Regions from separate parts of the Methylobacterium sp. 391_Methyba4 genome, predicted to be linked through region 1. Evidence: predicted binding sites of a transcription regulator. Region 1 holds the regulator's gene; the other holds the start of a gene.
What was found. Region 1 encodes HrcA, which represses chaperone genes, less so after heat shock. Its sites were predicted from a motif close to GTTAGCACTCNCNNNNNGNGAGTGCTAAC; they were not measured.
Positions count from the first base shown of each region.

Region 2: a site for HrcA is predicted at 3,745-3,773, ahead of groES (co-chaperone GroES). Genes of this name have one in related genera too.

Region 1 is NZ_CP121475.1:3,465,862-3,471,654, reverse strand. Features, by position in the region: gene P9K36_RS31040 (hypothetical protein) at 1-293, opposite strand, end outside; gene P9K36_RS31035 (DUF1236 domain-containing protein) at 282-419, shown strand; gene P9K36_RS16265 (methyl-accepting chemotaxis protein) at 678-2,675, shown strand; gene hrcA (heat-inducible transcriptional repressor HrcA) at 2,689-3,744, opposite strand; gene rph (ribonuclease PH) at 3,912-4,625, shown strand; gene rdgB (RdgB/HAM1 family non-canonical purine NTP pyrophosphatase) at 4,622-5,251, shown strand; gene hemW (radical SAM family heme chaperone HemW) at 5,290-5,793, shown strand, end outside.
Region 2 is NZ_CP121475.1:842,651-848,443, forward strand. Features, by position in the region: gene P9K36_RS04030 (triphosphoribosyl-dephospho-CoA synthase) at 1-108, shown strand, start outside; gene fae (5,6,7,8-tetrahydromethanopterin hydro-lyase) at 347-859, shown strand; gene P9K36_RS04040 (hypothetical protein) at 1,233-1,562, shown strand; gene groL (chaperonin GroEL) at 1,669-3,309, opposite strand; gene groES (co-chaperone GroES) at 3,384-3,674, opposite strand; gene P9K36_RS04055 (CorA family divalent cation transporter) at 3,888-4,874, shown strand; gene P9K36_RS04060 (PAS domain-containing methyl-accepting chemotaxis protein) at 5,081-5,793, shown strand, end outside.

The sequences.
Region 1 (5,793 bases):
CCGATGCCGGTGACCGGGGCGAGCGCGGTGCCCGTGAACCCGGTGCCGGCGGCGAGCGCGGCAATCGCGACGCAGCCGGCTCCGATCGGGGCGGCCGCGGTCCGGCTGGCGAGCGGGGCGGACGTGCCGGCGCCCGCGAGGGCGGCGCCGTTCGCGGTGCGGTCGGCCGCCTCGATACCCGGCAGCGGACCGAGTTCCGCAGCTCGATCACCCGCCTGGGCGTGTCGCCGCTCCGGGACGTGGCCTTCGGTCTCGCGGTCGGCACCGCGATCCCGCGGTCGGTGACCCTGCACCGGCTGCCGCCGGCGATCATCTCGATCGTGCCGGAATACGAGGGCTACGAGTTCATCCTCGTGCGCGACGACATCGTGATCATCGACCCCGACACCTACGAGATCGTGGACGTGATCCCGGCGTAACGCCTGGCCGCGCGTCGGTCGAAACGGCTCTTCCGGCCGCCGACACACCGGCGCAAGCGAAGCACACGATCATCACCGTCGATCCGGTCCGCGCCCGACAAGGCGCGGACCGGCTTTGCGCGGGAAATGGTGTCGCGCCTGATCGACGTCCTGATCCATGCCATCCACGATCTGATAAAAAGAACACAGACGCCACAGGTCGCGGTTTAGGTTTGAATTAGGCCTCGTCAGGCGCGACTCCTGAAGATCGGGGTGTGCATGTCGATTGAAATCGGTGGCTTTTCTGGAGCGGCACGCCGTGGACGCGTCGGGATATCGGGTCGCGCGACACTCCTGATTCTCGCGATCGTATCGGCGGCCCTCGTCGCCTGTTCGTCCTATCTGTACCTGTCCCAGTCCAGCACCCTGCAGGGCGACGTCGACGCCAGCATGTCGAGCCTGAGCGGATCTGCCGCCCGTAGTGTCGGCAACTGGCTGCGCGGCAAGCTCGATCTGACGCAGATGATGGCTCAGCAGATCACCGCTGGCGGCCGTGAGTCGGACACGGATCGTGTGCTCGACGCGCCCATCATCCGCGACTCGTTTTACGTCAGCTTCTTCGGGCGTCCGGACGGGTTCTACACCAAGATGCCCAAGGCCGAGATTCCGCCGGGTTACGATCCGCGTCAGCGTCCGTGGTACAAGGAGGCCGCCGCGACGGACGGCCCGATCCTGACCGAGCCGTACATCTCCGCCAGTCGCGGCACCTTCATCATCACGGCGGCGGCGCCGGTGAAGGATGCGGCGCACGGTCTCGGCGGCGTGGTCGGAAGCGATTTCGACGTCTCGGCTCTTGCCCGGATGATTACCGAGGTCGCGCCGGGTGACGGCGGTTATGCCTATCTGGTGTCGGGCGCTGGCACGATCCTGATCCACCCGCGGGCCGCGTTCATCGGCAAGCCCCTGTCGGAGCTGATCGACGGTCCGGTTCCCGGCATCGCCGCCGGTCGGGCGGCGGACACGCGCGAGGCGGGACGGTCCGTCCGCACGGTCTTCGCACGCGTCCCAAACCTGCCGCCGGCGCTCGACTGGTACATCGCGCTTTCGGTCGACCACGCCACTGCGTTCGCACCCATCACGCACCTCGCGCAGAACTTGGCCATCGCAACCGCGATCACGCTGCTTCTGCTGGCCGTCACTGTCAGCCGGATGATGGCCGCGACTGTCGCACATCCCCTAGACCGACTTGTCGAAGTCCTACAGCGCATGAGCCTCGGCGACCTCGATACCGTGATCGCCGAGGCCAGGCGCCGGGACGAGATCGGGATGGTCGGGCGGGCGGTCGAGGGTATCAAGGCCGTTGTGGCGCAGAAGGCACGTGAGCAGGAAGAGGCTCGGCGCTCGGCCGAGGCGGCGGCGGCAGCGGAGCGCAAGCGGGCCATGACGGCGCTCGCCGATGGTTTCGAAGAGGCCGTGGGCACGATCGTCGGTTCGGTGTCGTCCGCGGCGTCCGAGCTTCACGCCACCGCCCAAGCCCTGACAAACACCGCCACGCAGGCCGCGGCACGATCCAGCAGCGTCGCTGCGGCCGCCGACCAAGCCTCGACCAGCGTCCGCACCGTCGCGGTTGCGGCCGAAGAACTCGGCGCGAGCGTGCGCGAGATCGCCGGGCAGGTCGCAGGCTCGTCACGCCTCGCCCGGACGGCCGTGGACGAGGCCGACGAGACGGGACACCGCGTGCAGGCGCTGTCGGAGGCGGTATCCCGGATCAGCGACGCCGCCGGGCTGATCGCCTCGATCGCCGCGCAGACCAACCTGCTGGCCCTCAACGCCACCATCGAGGCCGCGCGGGCCGGCGAGGCCGGGCTCGGCTTCGCCGTGGTGGCGGCCGAAGTGAAGGATCTGGCTGCGCAGACCGCCCGCGCCACCGAGGAGATCAACGATCATATCGCGCGCGTCCAGGGCTCCACCGGCGAAGCCACCCGGGCACTCGACGGTATCGTCACGCGGATCCGGGACATCAACGCGGTCGCCGCGGCCGTCGCCGCCTCGGTCGAGGAGCAGGGGGCGGCCACGCAGGAGATCGTCCGCAACGTGACCCAGGCGTCAGACGGGACCGCGGACGTGACCGTGAATATCGCCGGGGTGGCCGGAGCCGCCGCGCAAACGGGCGAGGCCGCGCGACAGGTCCTGGGCTCCGCATCGGATCTGTCGCAGCACTCCGCGCGCCTCGGTGTCGAGGTCGCACGATTCCTGGATTCGGTTCGGGCGGCCTGAGGGCCGACAGAACCTACCGGCCGCCGTCCAGAAGCTTCGACACCACCCGCGCCGTATAATCCACCATCGGCACGATGCGCGCGTAGTTGAGGCGGGTCGGACCGATGACCCCGACCACGCCGACGATCTTCTGCGATCCGTCGCGGAACGGCGCCGCGATCAGCGATGACCCCGAGAGGGAGAACAGCTTGTTCTCGGAGCCGATGAAGATACGCACGCCCTCGCCGCCCTCGGCACGGGCCAGCAGGTCGATGACGTCCTTCTGGGTCTCCAGGTCGTTGAACAGCAGGCGGATCCGCTCCAGATCCTCGACCGCGCGCAGGTCGTCGAGCAGGTTGGCCTGGCCGCGAACGATCAATTGGCGCGCTTCCGTCGGCCCCACCGGCGTTGCGAGCCCCGCATCGACGAGGCGTTCGGTGATCGCGTCGAGCTCGCGCTTCATGGCCTTGCGGCCGGCCTCGATCTCGGCGCGCAGCGACCCCAGGGTGCGGCCCTGCAGGCGCGCGTTGAGGAAGTTCGTGGCCTCCTGAAGCGCACCCGCCGGAAGTCCGGGCGGCAGATCGACGATGCGGTTCTCGACGGAGCCGTCATCCGAGACGAGGATGACGAGGGCGCGGGCCGGATCGAGCCGTACGAACTCGATGTGCTTCAGATTGACGTTGGCCTTCGTGGTCAGCACTACGCCGGCCCCCCGCGAGACGCCCGACAGCATGGTCGAGGCCTCGGCCAAGGCGGAATCGAACGTGTGGCCCGAGGCTGCGGCCCGCATCTGTGCCTCGATGCGCGCCTGCTCGTCCTGGCTGACGTCGCCGAGTTCCAGCATCGCGTCGACGAAGAACCGCAGCCCGAGTTCGGTCGGGAGGCGTCCGGCCGAGGTATGCGGCGCGAAGATCAGGCCGGAATGCTCCAGATCCGCCATCACGTTCCGGATCGAGGCCGGCGACAGCGCCATCGGGAGGATCCGAGCGAGATTCCGGGAGCCTACCGGCTCGCCGGTCGTGAGATAGCTCTCGACGATCTGCCGGAAGATCTCGCGGGCGCGCTCATTGAGGGCGGCGAGGGCCTGCATGGATTGGCCGTTGGCAAAGTTGGGACTGGGGTGTGTCACGCGGTCATCCTGTGGTCCGATCATGCGCAACCGACCCGCGCGGATCAATCCGTATGGCGATGCTTGCCCGTGATGTCGCGGCGGCCTAAGAGCCCGGCCCTCGACACTCTCGACAGAAGGGGCCCGCGATGCGGCCTTCCAAGCGTGCCGCCGACGAGTTGCGGCCCGTGAGCCTGGAGCGCGCGGTTTCGCGCTACGCAGAAGGCTCGTGCCTCGTCAGCTTCGGAAATACCCGGGTGCTCTGCACCGCGTCGCTCGAAGAGCGTTCGCCCCCGTGGCTGCGCGGATCGGGCAAGGGCTGGGTCACGGCGGAGTACGCCATGCTCCCGCGTGCGACGCACGAACGCACCCGCCGCGAGGTTGGTTCCGGGAAGCCGTCGGGTCGAACGCAGGAAATCCAGCGGCTGATCGGCCGGTCCCTCCGGGCCGTCACGAACCTGCCGGCCATGGGCGAGCGTCAGGTGACGATCGATTGCGACGTCATCCAGGCCGATGGCGGCACCCGGACGGCCGCCATCACCGGCGCCTGGGTGGCGCTGCACGATTGCTTCGCATGGATGCGGACGCGCTCGATCATCTCGGTCGATCCCCTGCGCGACCATGTCGCTGCCGTCTCGTGCGGCCTGTACAAGGGCATGCCGGTCCTCGATCTCGATTACGCCGAGGATTCCGCGGCCGAGACCGACGCCAATTTCGTGCTGACCGGGCGCGGCGGCATCGTGGAGGTGCAGGGCACCGCCGAGATGGAGCCGTTCACCCAGGAGCAGCTTCTCGAACTTCTCGGCCTCGCCCGCGCCGGCACCGAGCGGCTGGTCGCCCTGCAGAAGGAGGCCATCGCGTGAGCCGCCGCCTGACCGGGAAGGTGGTCATCGCCACGCACAATGCCGGCAAGCTCACCGAGATGCGCGAGCTGCTCGCGCCGTTCGGGGTCGAGGCGGTGTCGGCCGGCGAACTCGGGCTGCCCGAGCCCGAGGAAACCGGCACGATGTTCGCCGAGAATGCCGCCATCAAGGCGAAGGCGGCGGCCGACGCCACCGGACTGCCCGCCTTCGCGGACGATTCCGGCCTGTGCGTCGACGCCCTCGACGGAGCACCGGGCATCTTCTCGGCCCGCTGGGCCGGCCCGAACAAGGATTTCGCGGCCGCGATGGCGCGGATCTTCGCCGAGCTCGACGACCGTGGCGCGGCCGACCGCCGGGCCCATTTCGTTTCGGCCCTGGTCCTGGCTTGGCCGGACGGCCACACCGAGCTGTTCGAAGGGCGGGTGTTCGGCGACCTCGTGGCGGCGCGGGGGACCGCCGGCTTCGGTTACGACCCGATCTTCCGGCCGGACGGGCACGCGCGCACCTTCGGCGAGATGAGCGCCGAGGAGAAGCACGGCGTCGACTGGCAGAAGGCTCAGGGGCTCTCGCACCGGGCCCGGGCCTTCGTGGCGTTGAGCCGGGCCTGTCTGGCCTCCGGTTCCTGATTGCCAAACGGCGCGGCCGCGCTCACATCCCGGTCATCATGGTATCGACCGGCCCGGACCATCCGACCCGCGACGTGGGTTTCGGAATCTACCTGCACTGGCCCTTCTGCGCGGCGAAGTGCCCGTATTGCGACTTCAACAGCCACGTCCGCCACGCGGGCGTGGACGAGCCTCGCTTCCTCGCGGCATTCCGAGCCGAGATCGCCCACACGGCCGCCCGCACGCCGGGGCGGACCGTCACCAGCATCTTCCTCGGCGGCGGGACACCCTCGCTGATGCAGCCCGCGACCGTGGCGGGCCTGCTCGACGCCGTCGCGGAACACTGGCCGGTGGCTCAAGGCGCCGAGGTCACCCTCGAGGCCAATCCGTCGAGCGTCGAGGCCGGGCGCTTCCGGGGCTACCGCGCCGCCGGGGTCAACCGGGTTTCCCTCGGCATCCAGGCCCTCGACGACGCGTCGCTCCGGACCCTCGGGCGCCTCCACGACGCCGCACAGGCCGTGGAGGCGATCACGCTGGCGCAGTCGGCCTTCGAGCGGACCTCC
Region 2 (5,793 bases), 2.6 Mb from region 1:
GACGCGTCGTTGAAGGCGCGGGCCATCAATCCTGGCACGAGCGCCGATTTTACGGTCGCGACGCTGTTCTGGGACGCCCTTGCGGCCGCCGGCGCACGGCTGGTCTGACCGGGGCGCACGATCCGGGGATCGCGGCACCGGACAGTTGGAAATTCCTTCGTGTCAGAGCCTTGCGCGGGTTGTGAGCCGCTGGGCCCCGCTGTAGGGTCCGCCGCGCTGTCCGGCCCAACCGGCTCGGCTCATCCGGCTCGGCCGGCATGGTCGGGCGCCGATAACAAGGATGGCTTCCCGGCCGCGGCACCGCCCGGCGCGCGGCTCTATTTCGGAATCCAGGGAGAGACACCGAATGGCGAAGATCACCAAGGTTCAGGTCGGCGAAGCGCTCGTCGGCGAGGGCAACGAGGTCGCCCACATCGATCTCATCATCGGACCGCGCGGCTCGCCCGCCGAGACGGCTTTCTGCAACGGCCTCGTGAACAACAAGCACGGCTTCACCAGCCTGCTCGCGGTCATCGCGCCGAACCTGCCGTGCAAGCCGAACACCCTGATGTTCAACAAGGTCACCATCAACGACGCCCGTCAGGCCGTCCAGATGTTCGGCCCGGCCCAGCACGGCGTTGCCAAGGCCGTGCAGGACGCGGTGGCCGAGGGCATCATCCCGGCGGACGAGGCCGACGACCTGTACATCCTGGTCGGCGTGTTCATCCACTGGGAGGCGGCCGACGACGCCAAGATCCAGAAGTACAACTACGAGGCGACCAAGCTGTCGATCCAGCGCGCCGTCAACGGTGAGCCGAAGGCTTCGACGGTCACCGAGCAGCGCAACTCGGCGCAGCACCCCTTCGCCGCCAACGCTTAGATCGGGGACGGTCCTGGGCAGAGCGAGCCTCCGCCCGCACCGCGGGGCCTGCTCCAGCGACTGGCTTCGATCTTCCTTGGCCGATAGGTAAGCCTTTGAACGGGACGGCGAAAGCCGTCCCGTTTTTCGTTTGTCGCCCGCCACTCGAAACGCCGCGAGACGGGGCTTCGGGCGCCGGCGCGCTGGACGCGTCATGGTCGGCGCGCGCGACCGCGGACGCGCGGACTGAGCCCGAGACGTCGACCTCCCCTCGACCGCTGTGCGCCGTCGCGGCAGGGTAAGGCGCGGTCGCACCGGTGACGCGGCGGCGCCGCCGACGTCGCGGCTCCGCCGTTGATGTGGAAGAACTCCATCGCGGCGCGCGGATACTCTGTTGTCGCGGCCGCGCCAATCAGAGCCGCAAGGTCAGGTCATGCCAACAGCCGCCGAAGAATCCGGAGCCCTGCGCGATGATTGGATGCACGGCGGCCATCTGGTCCTCGCCGCGGATCCCGATCCGTCGGATCACGCGGCGATCCATGCCTGGATCCTCGACGTCATCGAGGGCGGCGGCGGAGACCCCGATCACGACGGTATCCGCGACCTGATCTACCACAGCCTGAACTTCGACATCCCTTTCCAGGCGACCGAGCGTGTCCGGCAATCCTTGATCGCCACTGTGCGAGCCCGCCTTCAGGCCCCGGCGTCGCGTCAAGGCCGCTGAGCCCGACCAGACTCCGCCGCGCGCGCCGAGCAGCCACGGCAGCGCCAAAAGAAAAGGGGCCGCCTCTCGGCGACCCCCTTCCTCCGTCATGCGCGGTGGCGTGGACTTAGAAGTCCATGCCGCCCATGCCGCCGCCCGGCATCGCCGGAGCAGGGCTGTCCTTCTTCGGGGCGTCGGCGACCATCGCCTCGGTGGTCACCAGCAGGCCGGCGACCGAGGCCGCGTCCTGCAGGGCGGTGCGCACCACCTTGGCCGGGTCGACGATGCCGGCCTGGATCATGTCGACGTACTCTTCGGTCTGGGCGTTGAAGCCGTAGGTCTCGGAGTCCGCCTTGTCGGTGATCTTGCCGACCACGATCGAGCCCTCGACGCCCGCGTTCTGGGCGATCTGGCGGATCGGGGCCTCGAGAGCCTTGAGGACGATCTTGATGCCGGCCTGGACGTCCGGAATGTCGGACTTCAGGGCAGCGACCGCCTTCTTGGCGCGCAGGAGCGCGGTGCCGCCGCCGGGGACGATGCCTTCCTCGACCGCCGCGCGGGTGGCGTTGAGGGCGTCGTCGACGCGGTCCTTCTTCTCCTTGACCTCGACCTCGGTCGCGCCGCCGACGCGGATCACCGCGACGCCGCCCGCGAGCTTGGCCAGACGCTCTTGGAGCTTCTCGCGGTCGTAGTCCGAGGTGGTCTCCTCGATCTGCGCCTTGATCTGGCTGATCCGGCCCTCGATGTCGGCCTTCTCGCCGACGCCGTCGATGATCGTGGTGTTCTCCTTCTCGATCCGCACGCGCTTGGCGCGGCCGAGCATCGGGAGCGTCACGTTCTCGAGCTTGATGCCGAGGTCCTCGGCGATCATCTGGCCCTTGGTCAGGATCGCGATGTCCTCGAGCATCGCCTTGCGGCGGTCACCGAAGCCCGGCGCCTTCACGGCCGCGACCTTCAGGCCGCCGCGGAGCTTGTTGACGACGAGCGTGGCGAGCGCCTCACCCTCGATGTCCTCGGCGATGATCAGGAGCGGCTTGCCGGTCTGGACCACGGCCTCGAGCACCGGCAGCATCGCCTGGAGCGAGGAGAGCTTCTTCTCGTGGATGAGGATGTAGGGATCCTCGAGCTCGGCGACCATCTTCTCCGCATTCGTGATGAAGTACGGGGACAGGTAGCCGCGGTCGAACTGCATGCCTTCGACGACGTCGAGCTCGGTCTCGGCGGTCTTGGCCTCCTCGACCGTGATGACGCCCTCGTTGCCCACCTTCTGCATGGCGTGGGCGATCATCTCGCCGATCTCCTTGTCGCCGTTGGCGGAGATCGTGCCGACCTGGGCGACCTCGTCGGAGGTCGAGACCTTCTTGGCGCGGGCGATGATGTCCTTCACCGCAGCCTGGGTGGCGAGGTCGATGCCGCGCTTCAGGTCCATCGGGTTGATGCCGGCGGCGACGTACTTGGCGCCCTCGCGGACGATGGCCTGGGCCAGCACGGTCGCGGTGGTGGTGCCGTCACCCGCGATGTCGTTGGTCTTCGAGGCCACTTCGCGCACCATCTGGGCGCCCATGTTCTCGAAGCGGTCGGCGAGCTCGATCTCCTTGGCGACGGTGACGCCGTCCTTGGTGATGCGCGGGGCGCCGAAGCTCTTCTCGATCACGACGTTGCGGCCCTTCGGGCCGAGCGTCACCTTCACCGCGTCTGCGAGGATGTCGACGCCGCGCAGCATCTTGTCGCGGGCGTCGGCGGAGAAACGAACGTCTTTCGCTGCCATTGTGTGCCTCTTATCTGGTTGGGTTGCGCCCCAAGACTATGGAAAGTCTCAAAGGGCGGTGAGAGGTGATCCGATCAGACGGCGACGACGCCCATGATGTCGGATTCCTTCATGATCAGGAGGTCCTGACCGTCGATCTTGACCTCGGTGCCGGACCACTTGCCGAACAGGACGCGGTCGCCGGCCTTGACGTCGAGCGGGTTGACGCGGCCCTGCTCGTCGCGGGCGCCGGGACCGACGGCGACGATCTCGCCTTCCTGCGGCTTCTCCTTGGCGGTGTCCGGGATGATGATGCCGCCCTTGGTCTTCTCCTCGCTCTCGATGCGACGGACGACCACGCGGTCGTGCAGCGGACGGAACTTCATGAGCTGCCCTCTTGCTTCAGGTCTGGAGTTGGCGTTGATGCGGCCGGCGGGACCGCTCGCGAACTCGACTGTTAGCACTCTGTCTCGGCGAGTGCCAAAGACGGCGGCGAGATAGGCTCGCTGCGGTTCCGAGTCAAGGCTGTCGCACCCCCGCGCGACGGTGCGATGACGCGCCGGCGGCCTTCCTTCTCGCCCCATGGATAATGCGCCGTCATGTTGAGCCTGCACGGACCCGAAGGCCCGGTGGCGTTGCAACCCGGCAGCCCGATCGCGCGCCATACGGTATGGCTCGACCTGAACGACCCGAGCCCGGAGGAAGCCAAAGCGGTCGAGGCGGCGACCGGTCTGCGCGTGCCGTCCCGGGCGGCGCTGTCGGAGGTCGAGACGTCGAGTCGCCTGCGCCGGGTGAAGGGCGGCCTGTCGCTCTCGACGCCGATGATCACCTTCGAGCAGAGCGCGTCGCAGGTGAAGCCGCTGGGCTTCCTGCTGACCAAGGACCACTTCGTCACGATCCGCTTTCACGACCTGCGCGCCTTCGACTCCTCCGCGAAGCGCATCGCGGAGGGCGATGGCAGCACGACCCCGAGCGAGATCTTCCTCGTCGTCCTGGAGGAGCTGGTCGACAGCCTCGCGGACGCCCTGGAGGACATGGGATCGGAACTCGACACGCTCTCGACCCGGATCTTCGACTTCGACGTCCGCGGTGCCGAGCGGCGGCGCCTGGAGAGCCCGCCGCCCCGGCGCCGCGACCTCGCCCTGCGCCGGATTCTGCGGGGCATCAGCAACCGCGGAAAGGTCCTGGGGAAGATCCGCGCCAGTCTGCTCGGGCTCGAACGGATCGTGCCGTTCGTCGCCGCAGCCTGCGACGGCATCGGCCTGCCGGAGGACGCGCGCTTCGAGACGATCAAGCGGGACATCGAATCCCTCGACGAGTTCGAGACGCGCCTCGCTGAGAACGTGCAGTTCCTGCTCGACGCGGCCCTCGGCCTCATCACCATCGAGCAGAACAACGTCTTCCGGGTGCTCACCGTCGTCTCGGTGGTCGGCGTCCCGCCAACCTTGATCGCGTCGATCTACGGCATGAACTTCAAGCACATGCCGGAGCTGGACTGGACTCTCGGCTATCCCTACGCGCTCGGCCTGATCCTTTTCAGCGCCATAGCGCCTATAGTATACTTTCGAATGCGCGGTTGGTTCTGATATTCAGACCGTTTTAACAGCACAAAAAGCGTCTCGCCAAGTGTTAGTGGCGCGGAAACCATCTACCCCGACCTCGAAGGCACTCCGTCATCGCGATCAAAAGTCTTCGATTGCCTGCCGCCAAACGGAGACCAGCATAACGCAGCAAGAAAGAGTTCATTAACGCTGCGATGCGATACCCGCGGGCGAGGAATGCGAGTGTCGAAATGTTCAACCGTACGACTTTCAACGAAGCCCAGGCCAAGATCGATGCCCTGGATCGTTCGCTCGCGATCATCGAGTTTTCGATGGACGGAAACGTCGTCCATGCGAACAAGAATTTCTTGAAGCTGATGAAGTATGATCTGCCGGATATTCAGAACCGGCACCACCGTCTCTTCGTGGATAGGGCTTATGCCGAGACCGCGGAGTATACGGAATTCTGGGACAAGCTGAAGGTCGGCCAGTACGTCACCGGCGAGTTCCTCCGCCTGGACAAGGACGGCAACTCGGTCTGGCTGGAGGCGACATACAATCCCGTCCTCGACGCCCGTGGCCGGCCCGTGAAGGTGGTCAAGTTCGCCTCGGACATCTCCGCCAAGAAGAAGGAGATCAACCGGCTCCTGACCATGATCGACAACGTTCCGGTGGCCGTCATGACGGCCGACCTCAAGAACGATTTCAAGATCGACTATATGAACGCCACCTCGCGCCGGACCCTCGGGACGATCGACCAGCATCTGCCGGTGAAAGTCGACGAGATGCTCGGCCGGTCGTTCGACATCTTCCACAAGAATCCGAGCCACCAGCGCACCATGCTGGCGGATGCGAGCCGGCTGCCGCACTCCACCAAGATCAAGGTCGGACCCGAGACCCTGAACCTGCGCGTCACGGCCGTGAACGACGAGAAGGGTCAGTATCTCGGGCCGATGCTGACCTG